4 regions of the Halobacillus sp. Marseille-Q1614 genome follow, and region 2 is predicted to be linked to each of the others. Evidence: riboswitches for the same ligand, from Rfam matches in the RefSeq annotation. Region 2 holds a riboswitch; each other region holds the start of a gene.
The links. Region 2 has a riboswitch for S-adenosylmethionine ahead of HUS26_RS14595 (PLP-dependent aspartate aminotransferase family protein). Riboswitches for the same ligand answer to the same signal wherever they lie in the genome.
Positions count from the first base shown of each region.

Region 1: linked by a shared signal. The riboswitch ahead of HUS26_RS17215 (5-methyltetrahydropteroyltriglutamate--homocysteine S-methyltransferase) and the one ahead of HUS26_RS14595 (PLP-dependent aspartate aminotransferase family protein) in region 2 are both predicted to bind S-adenosylmethionine.
Region 3: linked by a shared signal. The riboswitch ahead of msrA (peptide-methionine (S)-S-oxide reductase MsrA) and the one ahead of HUS26_RS14595 (PLP-dependent aspartate aminotransferase family protein) in region 2 are both predicted to bind S-adenosylmethionine.
Region 4: linked by a shared signal. The riboswitch ahead of HUS26_RS18150 (homoserine O-acetyltransferase) and the one ahead of HUS26_RS14595 (PLP-dependent aspartate aminotransferase family protein) in region 2 are both predicted to bind S-adenosylmethionine.

Region 1 covers NZ_CADDWH010000001.1:3,418,885-3,424,398, reverse strand. Annotated here, with positions in the region: partial or broken gene HUS26_RS17230 (ATP-binding cassette domain-containing protein) at 1-60, opposite strand, end outside; gene HUS26_RS17225 (flavodoxin family protein) at 351-896, shown strand; gene HUS26_RS17220 (HEAT repeat domain-containing protein) at 953-1,972, opposite strand; gene HUS26_RS17215 (5-methyltetrahydropteroyltriglutamate--homocysteine S-methyltransferase) at 2,022-3,155, opposite strand; SAM riboswitch class I at 3,208-3,316, opposite strand; gene HUS26_RS17210 (ribokinase) at 3,377-4,240, opposite strand; gene HUS26_RS17205 (YfcC family protein) at 4,459-5,514, opposite strand, start outside.
Region 2 covers NZ_CADDWH010000001.1:2,926,397-2,931,910, forward strand. Annotated here, with positions in the region: gene acsA (acetate--CoA ligase) at 1-573, opposite strand, end outside; gene HUS26_RS14595 (PLP-dependent aspartate aminotransferase family protein) at 766-2,553, opposite strand; SAM riboswitch class I at 2,653-2,761, opposite strand; partial or broken gene HUS26_RS14600 (PLP-dependent aspartate aminotransferase family protein) at 2,839-3,981, opposite strand; gene HUS26_RS14605 (NUDIX domain-containing protein) at 4,049-4,642, opposite strand; gene HUS26_RS14610 (hypothetical protein) at 5,049-5,243, shown strand; gene HUS26_RS14615 (alpha/beta fold hydrolase) at 5,238-5,514, opposite strand, start outside.
Region 3 covers NZ_CADDWH010000001.1:2,331,618-2,337,131, forward strand. Annotated here, with positions in the region: gene sppA (signal peptide peptidase SppA) at 1-312, shown strand, start outside; gene HUS26_RS11820 (RDD family protein) at 326-856, shown strand; gene msrA (peptide-methionine (S)-S-oxide reductase MsrA) at 1,232-1,705, opposite strand; SAM riboswitch class I at 1,824-1,946, opposite strand; gene HUS26_RS11830 (AIM24 family protein) at 2,028-2,720, opposite strand; gene HUS26_RS11835 (chromate transporter) at 2,795-3,325, opposite strand; gene HUS26_RS11840 (chromate transporter) at 3,322-3,903, opposite strand; gene HUS26_RS11845 (gamma-glutamyltransferase family protein) at 3,928-5,514, opposite strand, start outside.
Region 4 covers NZ_CADDWH010000001.1:3,620,631-3,626,144, reverse strand. Annotated here, with positions in the region: gene HUS26_RS18165 (hypothetical protein) at 1-345, opposite strand, end outside; gene HUS26_RS18160 (NAD(P)/FAD-dependent oxidoreductase) at 345-1,565, opposite strand; gene HUS26_RS18155 (DUF2188 domain-containing protein) at 1,810-2,007, opposite strand; SAM riboswitch class I at 2,165-2,276, shown strand; gene HUS26_RS18150 (homoserine O-acetyltransferase) at 2,366-3,421, shown strand; gene HUS26_RS18145 (homoserine dehydrogenase) at 3,429-4,409, shown strand; gene HUS26_RS18140 (hypothetical protein) at 4,702-5,448, opposite strand.

The DNA of each region.
Region 1 (5,514 bases), 490 kb from region 2:
TGTTTTCATTAATGTAGATTTCCCTGCCCCGTTATGGCCGACAAGGGCCGTGATTATTCCTTTTGGAACTTCAAATGTGATGTCAGTAAGAAATGGCTGCTCCCGGATATTGACGGTGCACTGATTGACGCGGAGCACGGATTGATCGCTCATTTTTATTTCCTCCGTCATAAGTTTTCTTATAATACGCTTGAAAACATCCTATGGTTTCATGGCAGAAGAGGAAAGAATATTTTTCTCATTTTTCCAGTCCCAGTTTCAAAAACTTTTTTCTTTTTCTCCTGGCACCTGGTACCCATTTATTAAAACTTAGTATATGGTATTAATATCTAGTCAAAGGAGGGAGTACTATGAACATTTTGGTTATTCATGGATCGACCAGGCAAAATGGGAACACCGAGGCTCTTGCTAAATTATCTGTCCCTGAGAATGAGACCACTCATATTTATTTAAGAGATTCACAGATCCAGCCGATTCAGGATGCACGTCATTCGAAGGAAGGCTTCCAGGACGTCTCAGATGATTTCAGTGGGATTTTTGATCAGATCCTGGAGCATGAGGTGCTTATTTTTGCGACACCGATTTACTGGTACAGCATGACGTGTATCATGAAAACCTTTATTGACCGTTTTTCGCAGTCGATCAGAGAAGAGAAATATAAAGACTTTAAAGACCGGATGAAATCCAAGTACGTTTACGTTATTGCAGTCGGCGGCGATCAGCCTTCTGTAAAGGGGCTTCCGCTCATTCAGCAGTTTGAATATATTCTGCAATTTTTCGGTACCACATTAAATGGATACATATTAGGGGAAGCCAATAAGCCGGGAGAGATTCATAACGATAAAGCGGCCTTGCACACAGCTTCTGTTTTAAAAGAAAAAATGAGCAATTATTAATTTTTCATAACATACTCAAAGGACGATTTAGAACATTTCTAAATCGTCCTTCTCTTTTATGAGCTTTCCTGCTCTTCATGATCCTCCCAAAGCAGCAGGCTGAGGCTGTCTAAGCCAACGACTTTATAATAAACATAGGTCACATCATCCATATCGGTTAATCCGGTAAACTGGCCCCGCTCTATAAAATCCTCGATTTCATGAAGGCAGTCTTCGGAAAAATGGAGGCACATTCCTTCAACAATGGCTTCCCTATACTCCAGATCTTTTGTTTCCGAATACAACTGCCGAAGGGCTTCTAATGCTTCTTCAGTTTTTGTTTTTATCAGGATGCTCAGCGGCAGCATTTCATCCTCTGACTTACAAAGAGGATAGATTTCATCTACGATTGCATTCGTTTGATAGGCACAAAGCGTTTCTGCAGCGGCTTCACTTAAAAGGGCTCCGCCCGCCTTTAAAGCCTTAACCAGCGGATACACATACCGGTCTTCAGGGAAATGACGGAGGATATAAGCATTTAGAATAGCACGGAATCCATCAGATGCCGCTTTGAGGGATTCTTCTAACTCGCCCACTGCTTCCTCGCCGTCGAGCCACCCCTTTTTCACTATATAATCGACCGTCGTTTTAGCCAGCTGAAACGTTTTCTGGTCAAAGCGCTTATCAAGCATTTGAATCAATTCTGAATAAATGGAGTAAAGTTCATCTTTCGCTGAACAGTTTGCAATTCTCTCGTAATGGCTCCATGCCTCTTCTGTTATAAAGAAACGCAGGGCTTCTTTATGCTGAATGAGGCTCATCACATCCATTTTTTCTAACAGAGGCTGATAAAGATGTTTTCGATGCAAATCTTGTAGGCACTTTATGAGTTCTTCTATGGCACCTTCTTCAAGAATGACGCCATTTAACGAAGATATATAAGGGTACTGACCTTCCAGCCTGCTTCTTTTTAAGCTCTCGGCTGTCAAACGGTCAGGAATCCCTGGATGGTCGCTTAAAGCACGCATGATGATTTTTAAAACCGTTTCGTCATTTGTACTGAAGTAAGGCTCCACCCGCTTTAAAAACGGATCCATCTCATTCACTCCTATCCAACTTTATCTAAGCTGCCGCTGCCTGAGCGAATTAATTCCAAACTTCTTCGGCAATTTCAACGACGTGACGGAGCTTCGCCCACTGCTCCTCTTCCGTTATAATATTCCCTTCTTCTGTAGATGCAAATCCACATTGAGGACTTAAACATAGCTGCTCTTTTGGAACCAGCTTAGCCGCTTCCTCCAAGCTTGCTTTTATTTTCTCCTTATCTTCGAGCTCAGGAAACTTAGAAGTAATAAACCCGAGCACGATTTTCAAATCTTTGCGCTTAAGCTGTCTTAGAGGCTGTAACCCGCCTGAACGTTCTGTATCGTACTCTAAGAAAAGCCCATCGACATTAAGTTCGTTAAACAGAGTTTCTGCAATCGTGTCATAGCCTCCGGATGCGGTATAAGTCGAGCGGAAATTACCGCGGCAAATATGCATCGTGATGACCATATCGTCCGGTCGGCCGGCGATGGAATGATTAATTGCCTGAATGAAAAGCCGGCGAAGCTGTTCAGGCTCATGGCCGCGCTCTTTAATTTTCTGCCGGCCTTCTTCGGAGAAAAAGACAGCCCAGGAGGTATCGTCCAGCTGTAAATAGCGGCATCCTTCATCGTAAAAAGCCTGAATCGCTTTTTGGTAAGCCTGCGTGAGATCTTTTAACAGGGAGGCTTCATCCGGATAAATCTCAGGATTGATATCCCCTCTAAAGAACAGCATGTTTGGGCTTGGAATTGTAAACTTCGCCACGTGATCAGGTCCGACAATGGAATGAAGAAATTTATAATCATCAAGCATCGGATGCTGGTCAAAGTCTACTTTATCCAAGACTCGGACAGAGTGGGCTTTTGTCTGCACCCCTTTAAACTGAATTCCTTCTTCTGGTTTAAATCCTTCTACTCCTTTCAATCCTTCGAGGAAGTCAAAGTGCCACCAGGACCGGCGCAAGTCGCCGTCTGTGATGGACCGAAGTCCGGCTTTCTTCTGCTTTTCCACAAGCTTAGTAATTTCTTCATCTTCTATATTACGTAATTCTATGGCAGAAATTTTCCCTTTTTCCTTTTGCAGTCTTGCTTCCTTAATCCGCTGCGGGCGAAGGAGGCTTCCGACATGATCTGCTTTAAATGGAGCCTGATTTGTTTTTATCACTTGTATCCTCTCCTCTTTATAATTTTCCATAAAAAAATCTCTTCTATAATAAGAAGAGACGGCTTTATGTAACATGTGGCTCTTCTTATCTTCCAAGCCTGGACAGCTTGGTGGAATTAGCACCTTGCGTTAAGAAAACACAGGTTGCTGAGGTGTCTGCGGGCCATACCCTCGACCTCTCTTGATAAGAAATTAAATTGTAGTTGATATCGTATCAATTTTTTTTGGTAAATAAAAGGAAAATGAGACGTTTAGGCGTTAAGTCCCATGCGCTCCTCGACTTTTTCATATGTCGGCATGCCTGCCTGGGCCCCCAGTTTCTCTACTGTAAAGGAAGCCGCCGCATTCGCAAAAGCGATCGCCTGCTCCACCGAGAGTCGTACACCTAACGAAAAAGCCAGTGCCCCGTTAAACGTATCGCCCGCGCCTGTTGTATCCACTACTTCAGCCGGATATCCCGGAATAAACAGTGTCTTATATTTAGCCCCAAGCGGACCTAATGTTGTAATCAGCTGATCGCTAAACGACGGCTCTTGAAATAACAGCGCAGCTTCCAGCTCGTTTGGGGTAATGTAACTGCACTTTTCCCAGACGGAAGCGGACAGAGGAACAGCAGGAGCAGGGTTCAAAACAAACGGTATCTCGTTTTTATGGCAAAAATCCGCTGCCCATTCAACGGTTTCCACTGGAACCTCCAGCTGGCTGAGGACGACATCACTTGCCAGAAGCGTTTCTTTACAGGACTCTGCATAATCTGGCGTTACTTCCTGGTTCGCTCCGGATACGACCATAATGCGGTTGTCGCTTTCATTAATTAATATGTTCGCGACACCCGTTGCCTTTGTTTTTGAAATTCCGATATGCCCCGTATCAACGTTCTCACGCTTCATATGCTGGATCAGTTCTACCCCTATTGAATCGTTTCCGACTTTTCCAATTAGAGAAACCTTTGCGCCAAGACGTGCGGCTGCTACAGCCTGATTGGCCCCTTTCCCGCCAGGCTTCATGTAAAAAGATTCTCCGAAATTGGTTTCGCCTTGATCAGGAAGCCTCGAAATCGTCGTCAGGAGATCCATGTTAAGGCTTCCTATTACTGTAATGACCGGCTGTTTCATACAACTGACCTCCCAGAATGAATAGTTACTCTTATTATGTCGAAAAAGCTCAAAAATAAAAAGACCTTGGCGATATTTTAAGAAATTCAAATAACATAAAGGGGCCGTGTATGGAGGAAAGGTGTGGTGGTTGATGGTGAGGAATGACAGTATTAGGTTCGTAAATTAGAAAAAAGCTCAGAGCTTTAACCTCTGAGCTTTTTAGCTTTCGAAGAATCTTATACAGGTCCCCAATTAATGAGAACCGCAATGCTCAGCATGACAACCGCAATCGCTATCCAAATAAACAGAAGCGGAAGCATCCATTTCGCCCATTTGATCCATGGAACACCGGCAACGGCCAGACTCGCCATTAAAGGGCCTGAAGTCGGGAAAATACTGTTCGTAAATCCATCTCCGAACTGATAAGCCTGAACAGCCACCTGGCGGGTAACTCCAACCATATCAGCCAGCGGGGCTAAAATCGGCATCGCAATCATCGCCTGGCCGCTCCCTGAAGGAACAAGAAAGTTCATCAGTCCGTTCGCCACAAACATTCCCAGTGCTGCCATGACAGGGCTTAAGCTTTCCAGCGGAACTGCCAGGGCATTAACTGCTGTATCTAAAATCTGTGCATTTTCCATAACGATTAAAATGGCACGGGCAACACCGATAATCAGTGCACCATAGACAAGCTTTTGACAGCCATCAAGAAACGTCAGGGCAATTTTATTGTAATTCATGCCGGCAATGATACCGCACACAAGCCCGATAATGATAAAGAAGGCAGCCATATGATCGGTCGTCCATTTAAATTGAATGGTAGCAAATATAAAGAAAGCCAGAGCAAGACCTACGAAGCTTAAGATTAATTTATGTCTCCCTGTAAACGGGGCTTTTAAATCTTTTGATGATGCCTCTTTTGCATCTAAAATGCCAATCATGCTTTTGTCAGGGTCTTTTAATATGGTTTTCGCATAGCGCCATGTGTACCAAATTGTTACGCCAACGATGATGACGAAGGCAATAAGACGCAGCGCCATTCCCGAAAACAGTGGCAGATCGGCAATCGACTGCGCAATCCCGACCGTATATGGATTCATAAAACCTACGTTAAACCCCGCAAAAGTGGCCCCAAACGTAATGGCAACAGCAACCATTGCATCCAGCTTCAGCGCCCGCGCAATAATCACGCCGATCGCTACAAATGGAATAACGGCATTAGCGATTGCTCCTACAGCTCCCCCAATGGCAAACAATAGAGAAACAATCGCAATTAAAAAGAATTCTTTCCC
Region 2 (5,514 bases):
TACTTCCTCCGCTTCTTTCGTTATGGAAATATCTGAACCGACAGTATCGAAATCAGTCGTAAAGACAGTTTTTAAACTTGGTATTTCCTCGCGTTTCACACGATCCAGGAAATCAGAATTTGTGATTAGATATTTTCCTTCACAATCATTAATTCTGTCTTTTACGGCTTCTTCCATAAAAGCTTCGAACAATGGACCGACAACAGCACCGATTTTAATGGCTGCCAGCATGGCAATATGACAATAAGGATGCTTCGGAAGGAAAATAAATACGAAATCGCCCTTTTTCACGCCCTTGGTACGAAGCACGTTGCTCCAGCGATTCACCTCTGTCTGCAGTTCACGATAAGTGAAAGTAATTTCCAGCTCCTCAGAAAAATAGTGAAGCGCCGTTTTTTCACCTTTTCCATCTTCCACATGCCGGTCCACGCATTCATGCGCCATGTTTACTTTGCCTGTTTCAAACCAGGTAAACATCGGATGGACGCGCTCCCAGCTGAAGGGTTCGCCTTCCATCCATTCTATTCCGACATTATAACTTCCTTTTCTTGGCGGCAGAACTTTTTCCGTCATCTAAAACGATCCTCCTTACCCTTTTGTAAAGTCTAGCTGCTTTAATTCCGCTAAGTAAGAGTCACCGCGTTCGCGTGTGATTTTATCAAGGCCGCCTTCTTCTTCGGCGTTTGAGCAGACAATTAACGTAATTGTAAGCAGCAGAACAGTAGATAGTAACGGAGGATTTAATTTTCATTCTTTCCTCCTGTTTTATATCTCACATGCATAAGTTTCTATGGTGCCTCTTAAGCGTTGTGCTTCTTTATACGTACAGCGGTTGTGAATGACCTGCAAACCGGCATCGCTCGCAATTTTAGCTGCTTCCGGAGAAATGACCCCTTCCTGCAGCCAAAATACCTCTGGCTTCACTTCGGCCGCTTCTTTAGCAATTTCAATGGCCGCTTCCGGACTGCGGAAGATTTGGGCAACATCAATTTTAAAAGGAATGGCGCGCAGGTCAGGATAAGCTTTTTCCCCTAACACTTCTTCTTCTCGAGGATTGACGGGTACGATTTGATAACCCATACGCTGCATTTTGCGGGCCAAACGGTGACTTGGTCGGGACGGCTTGCCGCTAAGCCCGACTATCGCGAGCCGTTTTGGTCTTGTTACCTCTTCTCCATCGACGGTTTCCGTTACCTTTGGAGAATTAAGGGCCCACTTGATTACACCCTCATCATTTTCTGTAATGGCTGTATCAGCTTCTCTGCCTGTTGCTTTGCCAATGGCGCGGTTTAAGTCATTGATTAAATCTTTAGCTGATTCAATTCCGACAGATAAGCGGATTAATTCTTCGGTTACCCCGCTGGCTGCCAAATCTTCTACAGACAGCTGCTGGTGGGTAGTGGACGCCGGGTGAATGATAAGAGATTTGGCATCACCGACATTCGCTACGTGAGACCAGAGTGAAATGTTGTTAATTACTTGGCGACCCGCTTCACGGCCGCCTTTAATGCCGAAGTTTACAATTGATCCATAACCGACCTCTAAGTATTTCTTAGCCAGATCATGAGCCGGGTGCTCTTTTAATCCCGGGTAGGATACCCAGTCTACATCCGGATGTGCTTTTAAATATTCAGCCACTTCCAGCGCATTATCATTATGGCGTTCTACTCTTAAGTGAAGTGTTTCTAAGCCTTGAAGAAGCTGGAACGCGTTCTGCGGGCTTAAGCATGCTCCCAAGTCTCTAAGTAATTGAACACGGAGTTTTGTAATAAAAGCTAATGTCCCAAAGTCAGCGGCATAGCGAATGCCATTGTAGCTTTCATCTGGTTCTGTGAATACTGGGAACTTGCCGTTGCTCCAGTCAAAGCGTCCTCCGTCAATAACGACACCTCCGATTGTCGTACCGTGGCCGCCAATCCATTTGGTTGCCGAATGAACGACAATGTCTGCTCCCCATTCAAGCGGTTTGCAGGAATATGGGGTTGCAAACGTGTTATCGACAATGAGCGGAATGTCGTTATCGTGGGCAACTTGAGCCACTTTTTCGAAATCCAGCACGTGCAGGCTCGGGTTACCAATTGTTTCAGCAAATACTGCTTTTGTTTTATCGTTGATCGCTTTGCGGAAGTTCTCAGGATCTTCAGGATCTACGAAAACTACTTTAATGCCATATCTCGGCAAAGTATTAGCGAACAAATTATACGTTCCGCCGTACAAATTAGCCGCTGCCACAATCTCATCACCTGCTCCAGCCAGGTTTAAGATCGAAAGAGAAATGGCGGACATCCCAGAAGCTGTAGCCACTGAAGCTACACCGTTCTCCAGCAAAGCCATCCTTTTCTCAAATACATCCACGGTCGGGTTGCCAATACGAGAGTAAATATTTCCCGGCTCATCTAAGGCAAATAAACTTTGCGCATGATCAGTATCATGAAACACGTAAGATGTTGTCTGGTAAATTGGTACGGCGCGTGAACCTGTCGTTGGGTCCGGAGATTGACCGCCATGTAAGGAAATGGTATCTAAATCATAGCTTTCAAAAGAGTTTGTCATAGTAAAATCCTCCTTAGTTTTTAGTTATGTCATGTGTTACAAAAGACGCAAAAAACCCCTCTTCGATAAGAAGAGGGGTTGTTAATAACAAAAGTCCTCCTCTTATCTCTCAGATCCGTGATCTGTAGGATTTGGCACCTTTTCAAACCGATGTTTGAAGGTTGCCGGGCTTCACAGGGCCTAGTCCCTCTGCCGCTCTTGATAAGAGTAATCTCAATATTTAATTTGGTTATGTTTATGAATTATAAGGATTAGCTGCTTTAAAGTCAATAATTTTTCGAATATTTATTTAACAGAATGTTCAATTGCTTCTTTGAATTGGGCAATAATATCATCCGCTTCTTCTATCCCAATTGACAAGCGAATCACATATTCATTTATGCCGATCTTCTCCCTTTCTTCAGGCGTAAGCGAACGGTGTGAAGTACGGATTGGGTAGGATACAGTTGTCTCAACACCGGCAAGTGTCGGAGCAAGTTTAATCCACCCAAGTGATTTGAAAAATGTTTCTACATCCGCATTATGACTAAGTTCAATCGTAACGATCGCCCCATTCCCACGATCAGAAACCTCTTCTGGGTAAAAGACTCGCTTTACGCCGCTGTTCTCGCTCAGCTTACTGGCAACCTGGCCCGCATTAGCTGCCTGTTGTCTCATTCTCAGCGCCAGCGTTTTGGATCCGCGCTGTGTCAGCCAGGCTTCAAATGGACTTAAGTTAGTACCAAGCCCTATCACTTTCCTTTTCGCTTTAGCCATAAGATCTTCATGGCCAATGACCACGCCTGAAGTAACGTCACTGTGCCCGCCGATGTATTTAGTGGCACTGTGGACAACGATATCCACTCCCTGTTTATAAGGCTGCAGTAAATAAGGAGTAGCAAATGTATTGTCAATCATCGTCCGCAGGCTGTGCTGCTGAGCTATGGCAACCAGTTTTTCGATATTTTCTACTCGTAGAAATGGATTGGAGATCGATTCGGAATACAATAGCTTCGTGTTTGGCTGAATGGCATCTTTTATCGCTTGTTCATCTGCAAAAGAAACCATCGTGTATTCAATTCAAAAAGCGAAAATTTTTTTTGAAATCGGCTGGTGGGTGCCGCCTTATAACTCTCCGGCTGTCAAAATATGATCTCCGGCTTCTGAACCGGACAGACCCCCCGCCATAATTGCCGAGATTCCTGATGATGAGGCTGCTCCAGCAGGCGCTCCTTCAAGATTGGCTACCGTACGACCGAGCTCATCTGTGTTCGGGTTGTTTTCTCTCGTATAAGAATATGGGGTCTCTCCTGCATAGTAGCTCTCCAAGTGGTCTAAATCCCGAAAAGAAAAGGCAGACGTCTGATAGATCGGAGTGGATTTACTATTTAAGGCTTTCTCCTGGTCAATTTGGTTATGTACGACTTGTGTATGAAAAGATTTAGTCATTGCTGTCTCTCCTTTATATGTTTTCCACAGTATATAATACGACCAAACCATGATGTCAACGAAAAAACTATCGCGTGCTCATGATCGCCTGGATGATATGCTGATAATAATTAAAGTCATGCGGACAGAAATCTTCGGCTTCCATCAAGATAGATTCCTTATGAAATAGGGACTCAGCCGTTACAAATTTTCCGTTCTTGGAAATCATGCTTAAGAACTCTTCTAAATTAACTCTGACTACGTCGGTAACTTCTTCATTCATCGTTAAAGTTTTCGCTTCATCATAAGCATATAGGTAAATATGACAGATTTCTCGGTCTTTTAAAGTTTTCACACGAAGCTCTTCTTTGTAGAATCCGTGATAATCTATATCTTTCTCACTAAGCTGCAGCCCCAGCTCTTCACTGATTTCCCGAAGACCTCCTTCTACCCGCCCTTCTGTACACTGAATATGCCCTGCCGCGGTTATGTCGTACAAGCATGGGAATTCCTTCTTCGTGTCCGATCGTTTCTGAAAATAAAGGAAGGTTTCGTCTTTATCATGCCTGTAAAACCAGCAGTGAAAACTTTCGTGCCAATCCCCGTCACGGTGGACTTCGTCTCGATCCTTTTCACCAACAGGCGTCATCCAGTCACTAAAGATCTTTAATTTTTCTCCCATGTGCCCACCCATTTCTTTGTAGAGGATTATTTGCTCTGTTAATCGTCGGTGTTGATTAAGAAGGGATTCAGCGAACCGTTACCTTTGTAAAAGGAAGCCGGACCCTCTCTAGTAGTATCATGCTAAGTTAATTCTATTGTTGCAATAATTCTTAAAAAAGTAAGGATATCTGCGAGACTCCCGCTGAGAAACGCGCGATCCAAGACCCGTTTTGCGAGGCGGCTCAGACGTTTGTCCGCTTAAAAGCGAGCAGCTCTCCCTTTTCTCATCAACAAAGCCACCTAACAGAGCTTAATAAAACACCAGTTAACTTATTATTAACAGTCTATCATATATCGTTCTTTTGTTTAGGAACATAATTTTAAGGAAAACTAATAACACAACTAAATAACATAGGAGGATTACGATGGAAAAAGACAAAAAGCATAAGAATGAGCCCACTTCCAACGAAGCAGCCGAACTGTTTTCACACCCTGCCAAAATAAATGAAGCATTTACCGAGCATGAAGAAAAAGATGAAGAGAACCGAGTTCCCAAAGAAGGACAGGCAATCATCGACCATTACTCTGATGAAGAGGAACAAAAAACGCACACCTCATAGAAGGCCGTGCGTTTTTTGTATGGCCGTAAACGTTCGTTCGTAGAAATCCCGTATCGCCTGATTCACGATCGGTCCATGGCTTGCCGGAAGTTGGTGAAAGGCTCCATCCACAATGACCAGAGAAGGATCGCTGCAGCTTTGATAATACTTTACATGATATTTAATCCACTTGGCGCGATTCCCATATAGAAGCAGCAGCGGCATCTTAAACTCCTGGAGCCGGTCCGTGCAATCATACTTCAAAGATTCATTATAAAAATGGTACCAGACG
Region 3 (5,514 bases), 590 kb from region 2:
AACGTAATCAGCGAAGGACGGGGAATGTCCGAAGATAAAGTGAGAGAACTGGCAGATGGCCGTATTTATTCAGGACAGCAAGCTGCGGACAACGGCCTGATTGATCAGATCGGGTTTGAAGAAGATGCGTTGAATTCCTTAAAAGAAGAAATCGGCGGTAACCCAGAAATTTTCGAATACACCAACACTGACAGCTTCCTTGGGATTCCGCTTAGTGTGGAAAGTTTTTTACCAAACAATGAAATTAAATGGATAAATGAGATGATCGATAACCGCCAAGGACCACGCATGATGTATATGTACTCAGAGTAAAGGAGGAGATTAAATGGATACCGTAGAGCCGAACCGCAGCCACTTAAACGAGACCGTTACGGAAAACTTAACAGAATTTCACCGCGTCATCTACGCTGGATTCGCTCCTCGCTTCTTTGCTTACATTATTGATTTAATAGTGATTTGGAGTCTGAATTCTATCATCACAAGACCGCTGTTAAGATTAACTAACCTCTCAGATGCAAAACTATGGATAGAATTGTTTAGTGCATCGAATATCGTTCAATCCCTTGTGTTCTTTCTGTATTTTGCATTAATGACCTGGTTCTTCCGGGCCACACTCGGAAAAATGATTCTCGGCTTGTCCGTAGAATCGCTTCAAGGAGATTCATTATCAAAAGGACAAGTGATTTTTAGAGAAGTCATCGGAAGATATATCAGCATGGCGGTCATTGGACTGCCTTACCTTGTCGTCATTTTCACGAAGAAACACCAAGGTATTCACGATATGTTTGCCGATACAGCAGTAATTAAAGAAAAAATGAAAAAGTTAAACCGTGATTTAAAAACTTCATTAAGCTAGACGGATGCAGCTCCTCTTCTTTTAAGAGGAGCTTTTTTTAGCGCGCGCGGCGATTTTAGAATTTCCGGGTGCTTTCACCGGTTTTTCAATTTCTTTTCAACGTTCATAACTGCTTCTACAACGCTCTCCCTCCTCAGCCGTACCACAACCACAGAACAAAGGCTTAAAGCGCCTGGTAGACACGAAACGCATAAGCAAAACGGCCGGAGGAAGGTGGCCTTCCCTTTTAGCAGGGCGGATTGCTTATGACCCGAGTGTCTGGGGGATGGAGCTGGATGTCGCTCTTCTAAACATATCCACAGCTTGGAATTTTTTAATTTCCTAGACAACATAAAAAAGCACCTTTTCCATTTAGAAAAGGTGCTTGCCAAATCGTCAGCTGATTCCACAAGCGAATGAGCTGTGCTTTTGTGAATATTTCTGATGATATTCTTCAGCTTCATAGAAAGTTTCAACCGGAGTAACTTCCGTAACAATCGGTCGCTTAAAAACGCCTTTATTCGTCCACTGTTGAATTTTTTCTTCGGCTATAGCTTTCTCCGCTTCATTCTGATAAAAGATAGCGGAACGATATTGGTGGCCAACATCTCCACCCTGGCGATCTTTTGTTGTAGGATCGTGTGATTCGAAAAATATATTAACCAGGCCTCCGTAAGTGATCACTTGTGGATCATACTCAATTCGGATGGATTCTGCATGCCCGGTAGTTCCTGTTTTTACTTGCTCATAAGTTGGGTGGGGTACATGCCCGCCTGTATATCCAACTCTTGTTTTCGTAATTCCTTCAAAGCGTTCGAAAAATGCTTCAACTCCCCAAAAACATCCTGCTGCAAAAATAGCTGTTGCCATCATCATCTTCCCTTTCTCTAAACGCAACTTCTACCTAAGAGAGCTTGACGGTTTATACAATCAAAAACCCCTTTTCTTATCCGAGATAAAGAAAAGGGGTCGTCATTTCCGTACGATCCTCTCATCTTCTAGAATGGATCAACCATTCTACAGGAATTGGCACCGTTCTCGTCAATCTAATGATTGATTCGATGGTTGCCGGGCATCAAAGGGCCAGTCCCTCCGCCTCTCTGGATAAGAAGTTTCCGTTATTTTTTTAGTTATTCTATATAATACAATTTTTTTTAGTCGAAGTAAAGGCGAAAGCACTATTTTTTAAAAATCAGCTGCTTCCAGACGTATACACCTCTTCAAATGGCTGGACAATGACAAAACCTTCTCCGTTAAATTCCATTTGAATAGATTCACCACTTCCCCGCCCTACAAAAGTTTTCAAGCTGATGTCTGTGCGAAATTCCGGCTTTAAGTGACCGGACCAGGCTACCGTAGCATTAGGGTCTGTAATCACAGGAGATCCGGGCTTAACGAGCAAAGTTAAAGGTTCATAATGTGAAGTGACCGCCACCCTTCCTCTGCCTTCTAAGGTAACATTGAACAGTCCACCTGCCATCATTCCTGCTACTTTTTTCATTAATTTGATATCCCATTGAATACCTGGTTCAAATGCTAATAAGTCGTTGCCGTTTACCGTTATCGCTTCATTATCAAGGTTAAAGATCGTAATCTTTTTTCCCTGATCGGCTAAGTAAAGTCTTCCCTGGCCTGTGGCTTTCATAAGTGAACTGCCTTCACCTGATAAAGCTTTTTTAAACATGCGGCCGACTCCATGTTCTAAGATCCCTTCTCTTTCGAACTTAATGTTTCCATTGTAAGAGATCATGGAACCTGATTTGGCCCATACTTGATCAGAGAGATTTACTTCTAATATACGCGGTGTTTCTAATTCAAAGAACTCATTTTCACTTTCATCCTGCTTTGTCTGCCGAATAAATTCATCAATTGAATAATTGCTCATAATTAACAACTCCCTTCTCCGTCATATATGTATATACGAGACAAGGCGTGCAGTTGTTTCAAATAATGGTTTTATTATCCGAGAAAAACGGCTCCATATAGAAGCGACCCGGCGATTACAAAGGCCGGATGTACCTTTACCTTTTCAAGCAGTACAAAGCTTAATACAATCAGTAGTATAGTATGCAGGGTGCCTGTCGATACATATGATGTCTGAAAAAATTGGTAGGCCATGACACCTAACAGGACGGCGATTGCAGGCCGGATCAGGGAAGTCATCAACTTCACCCGAGGTGATCCCTTATACTTATTGAGCAGGCTTAGTAATGCGATCATTAAAATTAACGAAGGAGCTACGGTAGCAAATACTCCGACAGAAGCTCCGAGAATGCCGGCTTGCTGATAGCCTATATACCCAGCCATTTTAGTCGCAATCGGGCCTGGCAATGCGTTGGCCATAGCAAGCATTTCACTGAATTCATTCACCGTCAGCCACTTAAATCGGCCGACTACCTCATTTTCAACCAGCGGAATGGAAGCCGGCCCGCCGCCGTAACCTACGATGCCGGGTATGAAAAATGCGATAAAGATATGCCAATATATCATAGAGTTGACTCCTTGCTTTGTTCCTTAGTGACGTCATTTTTTGTTTTCTTCATAGGTTTTAAAAGGGCGAACAACAATAAGGCTGCAATTATGATGCCGGGATGTATGCCTATTCCTTCAATTAAAATCAGTGACCCTGATCCTAATAGAATGGTCAGCAGGTAACCAAGACTGCCCTGTGATTTTTTCAAAAAGTCATAGGTTAACACTGCAAGCATTACTCCTACGACTGGGACGACAGCCTGGGTCATGCCATTTACCCAGGCGAGATCGCGAAAATTATTTAAAAAGGTCAGCAAGATGATTATAAGGACGATCGTTGGCAGAATAGTGGCTAAAACAGCGTTAATCATGCCCAGCAGCCCTGAAACCCGATACCCGATATAGCCGGCCATTTTAGTCGCAATCGGCCCAGGAAGCGAATTGCCGAGAGCTAATATGTCAGCAAATTCGTCATCCGACATCCACTTATATTTTTTTACTACTTCATTATGAACGAGAGGTATGGAGGAAGGCCCCCCTCCATATCCGAAAATCCCTACTCTAAAAAAAGCAAGGAAGAGATTCAATTGCTGCACAGCTTCCCGCTCCTCTCTAAAAAATTAATAGGCAGAAATCGTACCGTCCGTTCTTGATTCCGTGCCTCCGTACAAGGTTCCATTCGTATCCCGCCAGATGATCTGGCCTCTTCCAAAAGCCCCGGTCTCCAGCTGCACCTGAACATCGTGTCCCTTGCGTCGAAGCTCTGCTGCAATGTGTGTAGGAAAATCAGGCTCTACCCAAACCGTCTTATCTTTCATCCATTGCCATCTCGGGGAATCTAAAGCTGCCTGCGGATTTAAATGAAAATCCACAGTATTCATAATCACCTGCATATGTCCCTGAGGCTGCATAAATCCGCCCATCACTCCAAATGGTCCAACCGCAGTTCCTTCTATAGTTAAAAAGCCTGGAATGATCGTATGATACGAGCGCTTATTTCCTTGCAGCGAATTCGCGTGACCTTCTTCCATCGTAAAGTTATGGCCTCTATTTTGCAGAGAGATGCCGGTTTCAGGGACAACAACCCCTGACCCAAAGCCCATATAATTACTTTGGATAAAAGAAACCATATTTCCTTCATCATCAGCTGCCGCCAGATAAACCGTGCCGCCTTTAGGAGGGGTACCCGGCTCTGGAGTAAGAGCTTCCTCATGAATTAACTTTCTTCTTTCTTCAGCATAAATGTCATTTAACAGCTGTTCCGCAGTTACATCCATGTAATTGGGATCCGCAACGTATTTTTGACCGTCGGCGTAGGCCAGCTTCATTGCTTCGATCTGCTTATGATAGGTGTCCGTGTCTTCTTTACTATTAACCTTAAATCCTTTCATTATATTTAACGCAGAAAGTGCTACGATCCCATGGCCATTGGGGGGGATTTCCCATACATCATAGCCGCGGTAATTAATAGAAATCGGGTCTACCCATTCCGGCTTATAATTCTCTAAATCCTCTTTGCGGATAAAACCATTATATTTCTTCGAGAACTCATCAATTTTATCGGCAATTTCCCCGCTGTAAAATGCTTCGGCATTCGTCTCAGCTATTTTTCTTAACGTATCTGCATGCCCGGGAGACTTCCACACTTCACCGATTTCTGGAGCTTTTCCTTCAGGAGCAAAAGTATCAAACCATGCCTGAAATTCCTCTCCCTCCAAGTTTTCTTTGAACTTCTTATATCCAGCTTCCCAAAACTTCCCAAGAACTGGAGATACAGGGAATCCTTCTTCAGCATATTCAATAGCTGGTGCAAGTACTTCTGTTAAAGGAAGCTTCCCGAATCGGCTGGAAAGCTCGGCCCAGGCTCCTGGAGCACCCGGTACTGTCACAGGGATCAATCCGTAAGCTGGAATCTCTTCATGCCCTCTTTCCTTAACAGCTTCTATTGAAATGGATGCAGGAGATGAACCGCTGGCATTTAAGCCATAAAGCTGTTCCTTCACCCACACAAGTGCGAAGGCGTCGCTTCCTATTCCATTGGAAGTCGGCTCCACCACAGTCAGCGTGGCAGCAGTTGCAATCGCTGCATCAATCGCATTCCCGCCTTTTTTTAAAATATCCAGACCAGCCTGAGAGGCAAGCGGCTGGGAGGTAGCAACCATGCCTTTATTGGCAACAGCCGTTGTTCTCTTCGCGTAATAAGGCTG
Region 4 (5,514 bases), 690 kb from region 2:
AATATACGGATTCTTTAAACCAGCTGGCTGAAAGAGCGACCGGTAAATCCGCTTGAGATGAGACTGGGTGACGGCTGGATCGGTTTCCTTCTCGCCTCTTGCTATTAAAAACACATACCTCATTGACTGAAACAGGTTATCCCCTGGCATGAATGTGTACTCTTTAAACAATTTAAGCTGTTTTTTCGTTTCTTCTTTCAACCCGGATTTCACGGCTAAATCTTCTAAATGCTCGTAAAGATGGCGATACACCTGCTGAAAGATACGTCGTTTTTCGTCCTGCATCACTTTATCCGTATAAATCTCCTGCAGCTTTAAGAAAGCCGCTTCCTTAGTCCAGCTCATCATTTCTCCTCCTTAAGCTCAAAGTTTTTCGCCTCGTATTCTACCGAGCCATACAGCTCTGGAATATCGGTGGAATGGTCTTTCAAAAGGCCCGGCAGCGAAGGAACAATTTTATTCCACACCGTTGGATTGGCTGCCATTGCTTGAAATAGTGCTTCTTCATTGGCCGTCCATGACCTGCGGGACTGAATGTAATCTAGCGTCAATCGGTAGCTTGGGGCTAATCCCTGGTCCCGTTTTTCTTGGAATATTTTCGCTGCATCTTCCCACGGTAAGCCATTATCATTAGATTTTATAGCTTCTGCCAGCAGGAAGGCCTGCATAAAAGCGTCATTCATGCCCAGGCCTGTGCTTGGATCTTTACTATGCCCGGCATCTCCGATAAGAGCCCAGCCCTTCCCCGCCGCCTGGCGAAAGAAATTAGGAACGCCTGGTGTCCCAATAATCTCTCCTTGTAAAGAAGCTTCTTTCATCCGTTTCTCCATCCCATAATACGTGCGATAGATTTCTTCGAATTTTCCCTGGTTTTTGGCAAGCTGTTGAAACTCCTCCGGCCAGACTTCAAGCCCTAAGCAGTCCCTCCCTTGTTCCATCGGGAATAAAAATCCTATCCTCCCGTCGTTTAAAAATATTTCTGTAGTCGGTTCTAATAAGGGTGTAATGTTTTTATAATACCCGTAGAAAACAGGCCGAATCGGAGAATGGTCTCCATACTTCTTTGCTCCTGCCAAGTGGGCAATCTTTGAATTCTTCCCATCAGCTCCAACAACTAAGGGAGCCTTCAGGTACTGCTTATTCCCATGGCTGTCCACTATGACGATTCCATTTACCCGGCCATCTGACTTAAGTAAATGGACTGCCTGCGTTCCTTCTAACAGTTCCACACTAGGGAAAGACAGTGCTTTTTTTATTAATACTTGATCCAGATGAGCACGTTTTGGTATAAGCGTATAGGAAGAGCGAGGTCCTTCAATAAAGCTGTCCTTTATATATGTACGCATTCTGGTGATTTTACGAAGGCCCGTGGCTTCTACTTCTTTGAGAACTTCTAACTTTTTTAAATACTCTAAGTGAGAAAGGTGATGAGTAGATAATGTATCACTCGGAAAATGAGCTTTATCGACCAGCGTTACTTTCTTCCCCATCTTACCTAGTAAAATAGCCAGGCTGGCCCCGGCGACCCGGGCTCCTATAATTATGACATCTGCTTGTTGTTCCATCGCTTGCACACCTTTACTATTGATACGATCAGCTTAACGCTTTTCCCTCATTAAATCCATAATTTCAGCATACTCACGTTCCTTTTAGCTCAAGCCTCTGCGCTTGTCCTGCCCGATCGTTATTCCGCAGGAGTCTCTCAGATTTCCTTTTTTGATCTAACACTGCCTTTACTTTCAATAGAAATCTCGTATAAAAAAGCTGATCCATATTAAAAAGCTCCCAGGTCATGGGAGCTTGTGGTGATTAATATTTAATTTCATCTTCTACTTCATGGTTCTTATCTAAAATTAATACACGGCTCGGTTTGTTGTGTTCTGCCATTTCCTTTGCTTTGGCAATCGCTGTGTCACGCTCATCATACTCGTCCGTTGGGGCTACGTCTTCAATTTTGACAAACCAGCCTGTTACATCTTTATTAGGTGATACGCTGTATTCTTTCATTCTTTAATCTCTCCTTCATCCTAATTATCGTCTTAATTTGTATCTTCCCAGGCAGCTTCTGCTTCAAACGTACGAAAAAGCATAAAAATAGTTTGACAATAAATAATTCTCATTCTATAATTCGTAACATACCTTATATGGACGACTAATTTAATAACTCTTATCTAGAGTGGCAGAGGGACTAGGCCCTGTGACGCCCGGCAACCTTCAAGCAACGGCTTGAAAAGGTGCTAATTCCTACAGATCTAATCAGATCTGAAAGATAAGAGGAGGAAACCTAAACGATCACCCTCTTCTTATTCTTTTAGAAGAGGGTTTTTTATATGCAGTCAAAGCAATACGAGGAGGGAATCCTGCTGTGTCGATTAAAAATATCTCTAACCAGAAAACAAATACCGCCGTTACTCTTCATAACTTTACTTTTGAATCAGGACACACTTTTTCTAATGTTGAACTTGCTTATGAACGATCGGGCCCAAGTGACGCCCCTGTCATACTCATTTGCCATGCTTTGACCGGAAACCAGTACGCCGTCGGAACAGAGGAGAGCCCGGGCTGGTGGAAAGGCCTGGTGGGTAATGGATGCCCCATTGATACATCCAAATTTCAAATCATCACCTTTAATGTGCTTGGAGGATGTCATGGATCTACAGGCCCGGCAAGCATTGACCCGCAAACGAATGACTATTACCGGCAGAAGTTCCCTCCCGTTACAATTAGAGATATCGTCCACGCCCAGCATGCTGCTTTGTTAAAGCTTGGCATAAACAATGTTCATGCGGTCATCGGCGGATCGTTGGGCGGAATGCAGACGTTAGAATGGGGACTGTTGTACCCGGATTTTATGAAACAGCTCTTCTGTATGGCCGCAACCCCTTACTTAAGCGATTATGGCATTGCTTTTAACCATATTGGTGCACGCGCCATTCAGGACGATCCTTCTTTTAATGATGGCCATTATGAACAAACGGACAGACTGAACGGGTTTGAAATCGCCCGGATGGCTGGAATGGTTACTTACCGCAGTGGCACGCTTTTTCAAAAACGATTTGCAAGAAGCCAGACGGAATCACTTTATAATATTCAATCATACTTAGACTATCAAGGTGAAAAAATCAAACAGCGGTTTGATGCTAACAGTTACCTTTATTTACTTGAAGCGATGAACCATCATGATATCAGCCGCGGACGAGGAAGTTTAGAGGAAGTGTCACGGCAGTACAAAGCGAAGCTGTACACGATAAGCTTTGAACACGACCTTCTGTATCCAAAGGAGCTTATCGAAACCTTCAGCCGCTATGTGCCCAACAGTGAACACCATCATGTAAAAACAGACTATGGCCACGATGGATTCTTAGTAGAATTCGACGAATGGGGCTCATGGATCGAAGAAAAAATCAACAAGGAGCAGTGAATGCAGGATGACGATTAGAGCAGCGATCCTTGGTTTCGGTACAGTCGGCCAGGGAGTTCATGATATTTTATTTGAGAAGCAGCAAGAGTTAGCAAAATTAGCCGGGGATCAAATTGAGGTTTGCGGCGTACTCGTTCAAAATTTAGAAAAGCCGCGGCCGATTAAAGAACATCTATTTGTGACGGACCATTTTGAAGATATCCTGTCTCTTAAGCCAGACATTGTGTTCGAAGCTACGGTCGGAGAGGAGCCGAGCTTCACCTATCTGTCCCAGGCAATTGCCCGTGGAATTCATATCGTAACAGCTAATAAAGTGATGTTTGCGGCTTATGGCCCTTCTTTATTAGCACAGGCCAATTCTCATGTCGGTATCGGTTATGAAGCGACCACTGCTGCCGGCACACCGATCATTGGACTCATTTCTAAATTAATGCAGGTTAATCAAATTACGGGAGTAGAAGCAATTTTAAACGGAACGAGCAATTATATCCTGACGGCTATGCAGTCCGAAGGCAAGCCTTTTTCACGTGCCCTGCAGGAAGCCCAGGAAAGAGGCTATGCGGAAGCCGATCCTTCTAATGATATTGAAGGAGATGACGCTTTCTATAAGCTAATGATCTTAAGCCACCTTCTTTATAACAGACAGCCCGACTGGGAGACTGTCCCATGCGAGGGGATTTCCAGCCTTACTGCTAAGGAGATCGAGAAAGCAAAAAGGAATGGTGAAAAAATCCGTCACGTGGCGGCACTTTCATTTAATAATGGCAGCCTTACAGCAAGCGTTAAGCCTGTGGCTCTTCCTTCCTCACATTGCCTTTATTCAATTGAAGGAGTAGACAATGCTGTGACAGTAACAAGTGATCTAGCAGGCTCTGTGACTTTACGCGGTCCGGGAGCCGGGAAGCGACCGACGGCAAGTGCCATGATCGAAGATGCCGTCCATATCCTTCAAAACAATCCGGCCAGAAGGCCTCAACTTAGCCAATAAGGAAAAAAGGGTGGCCTCTAAATGTTTAAGAGGTGAGCACCTCCTCTTTCGCGGCCTCACTGCAGGGTCTCAGCAGGCCTTCTTCCCTGCCAATTTTACGATCAACAATGCGGCTAATAGTACTGCCTTCTACCAAAAAACCTAAAAATCCCCCGGAGAACTTATTTTCTCCGGGGGATTTCTTATGTTATAAAAGGTTTTCGGGACAGCTCTTCCAGCTCATAGAAAAAACCGTGGGAGCATACCACTCGCTTTTAAGCGCTCCCGCAAAATCTCCTCTTGCAAAGGCCGTTTATTGGTCTGCAAGCCAGGAAATCCTGTTTTCTGCATATTTGGAATGCATCATTTCTTTGATGGCTGACTTATCAATTTCTACACTTTCTTTATCTAACGCGTATTCCTTTTGCTGTGTTTTTGAAAAATGAATCTCTACTTTGTCCCCTTTGAGTGCCAGGTTTTCAAGGAGAGGCGATTCTTTTTCCGGATTCATTTTTCCCCCACCTTCAAGTGTGGAAGGGAAAGTAAGTCCTGCTTCTTCCGAAATTACCTGCATTAATTCTTTCGTGTAAATGGCTCGATCCACAGAAAAAATATTGTTTAGGTCAAGACGTTTACCTTTATTCTTGTCAAAATTCAAAATAGCTATCGTTTCTTCTTTCTGTTTTGTTCCTACATCAATGACTTCAGTGAATTTCACAACAAATAAGCGTTCATCTTCATGAAGAACATCATAATCCACTTTCAGACTATGCATTTCGTCTTTAGCCGCTTCATAGCTTTTCTTTTTAAAATAATCCTTCACCTGATTCACGTAATCGATTACGGACTGGTCAATTTGATCATTCGGTGTCTGCGGATAATGAATCGATATTTCGTAAGCTTCGAGCTTTTCATGTTCATTTTCGGTTATTACTTCAAAAGGGGTAGCCCCAGCAGAAGCCGCCCCTTTGGATTCATTATTAGTGTCAGCCATTGAGATCGAACAAGCCGCTAACAATATTACACCAAGGAGTGATAAATATATATTTATAGGATTCATAAACGTCCCTCTTTAATTTGTTATTATATCAACAAATAGTGTAACATAAATGTAATAATTAATTAA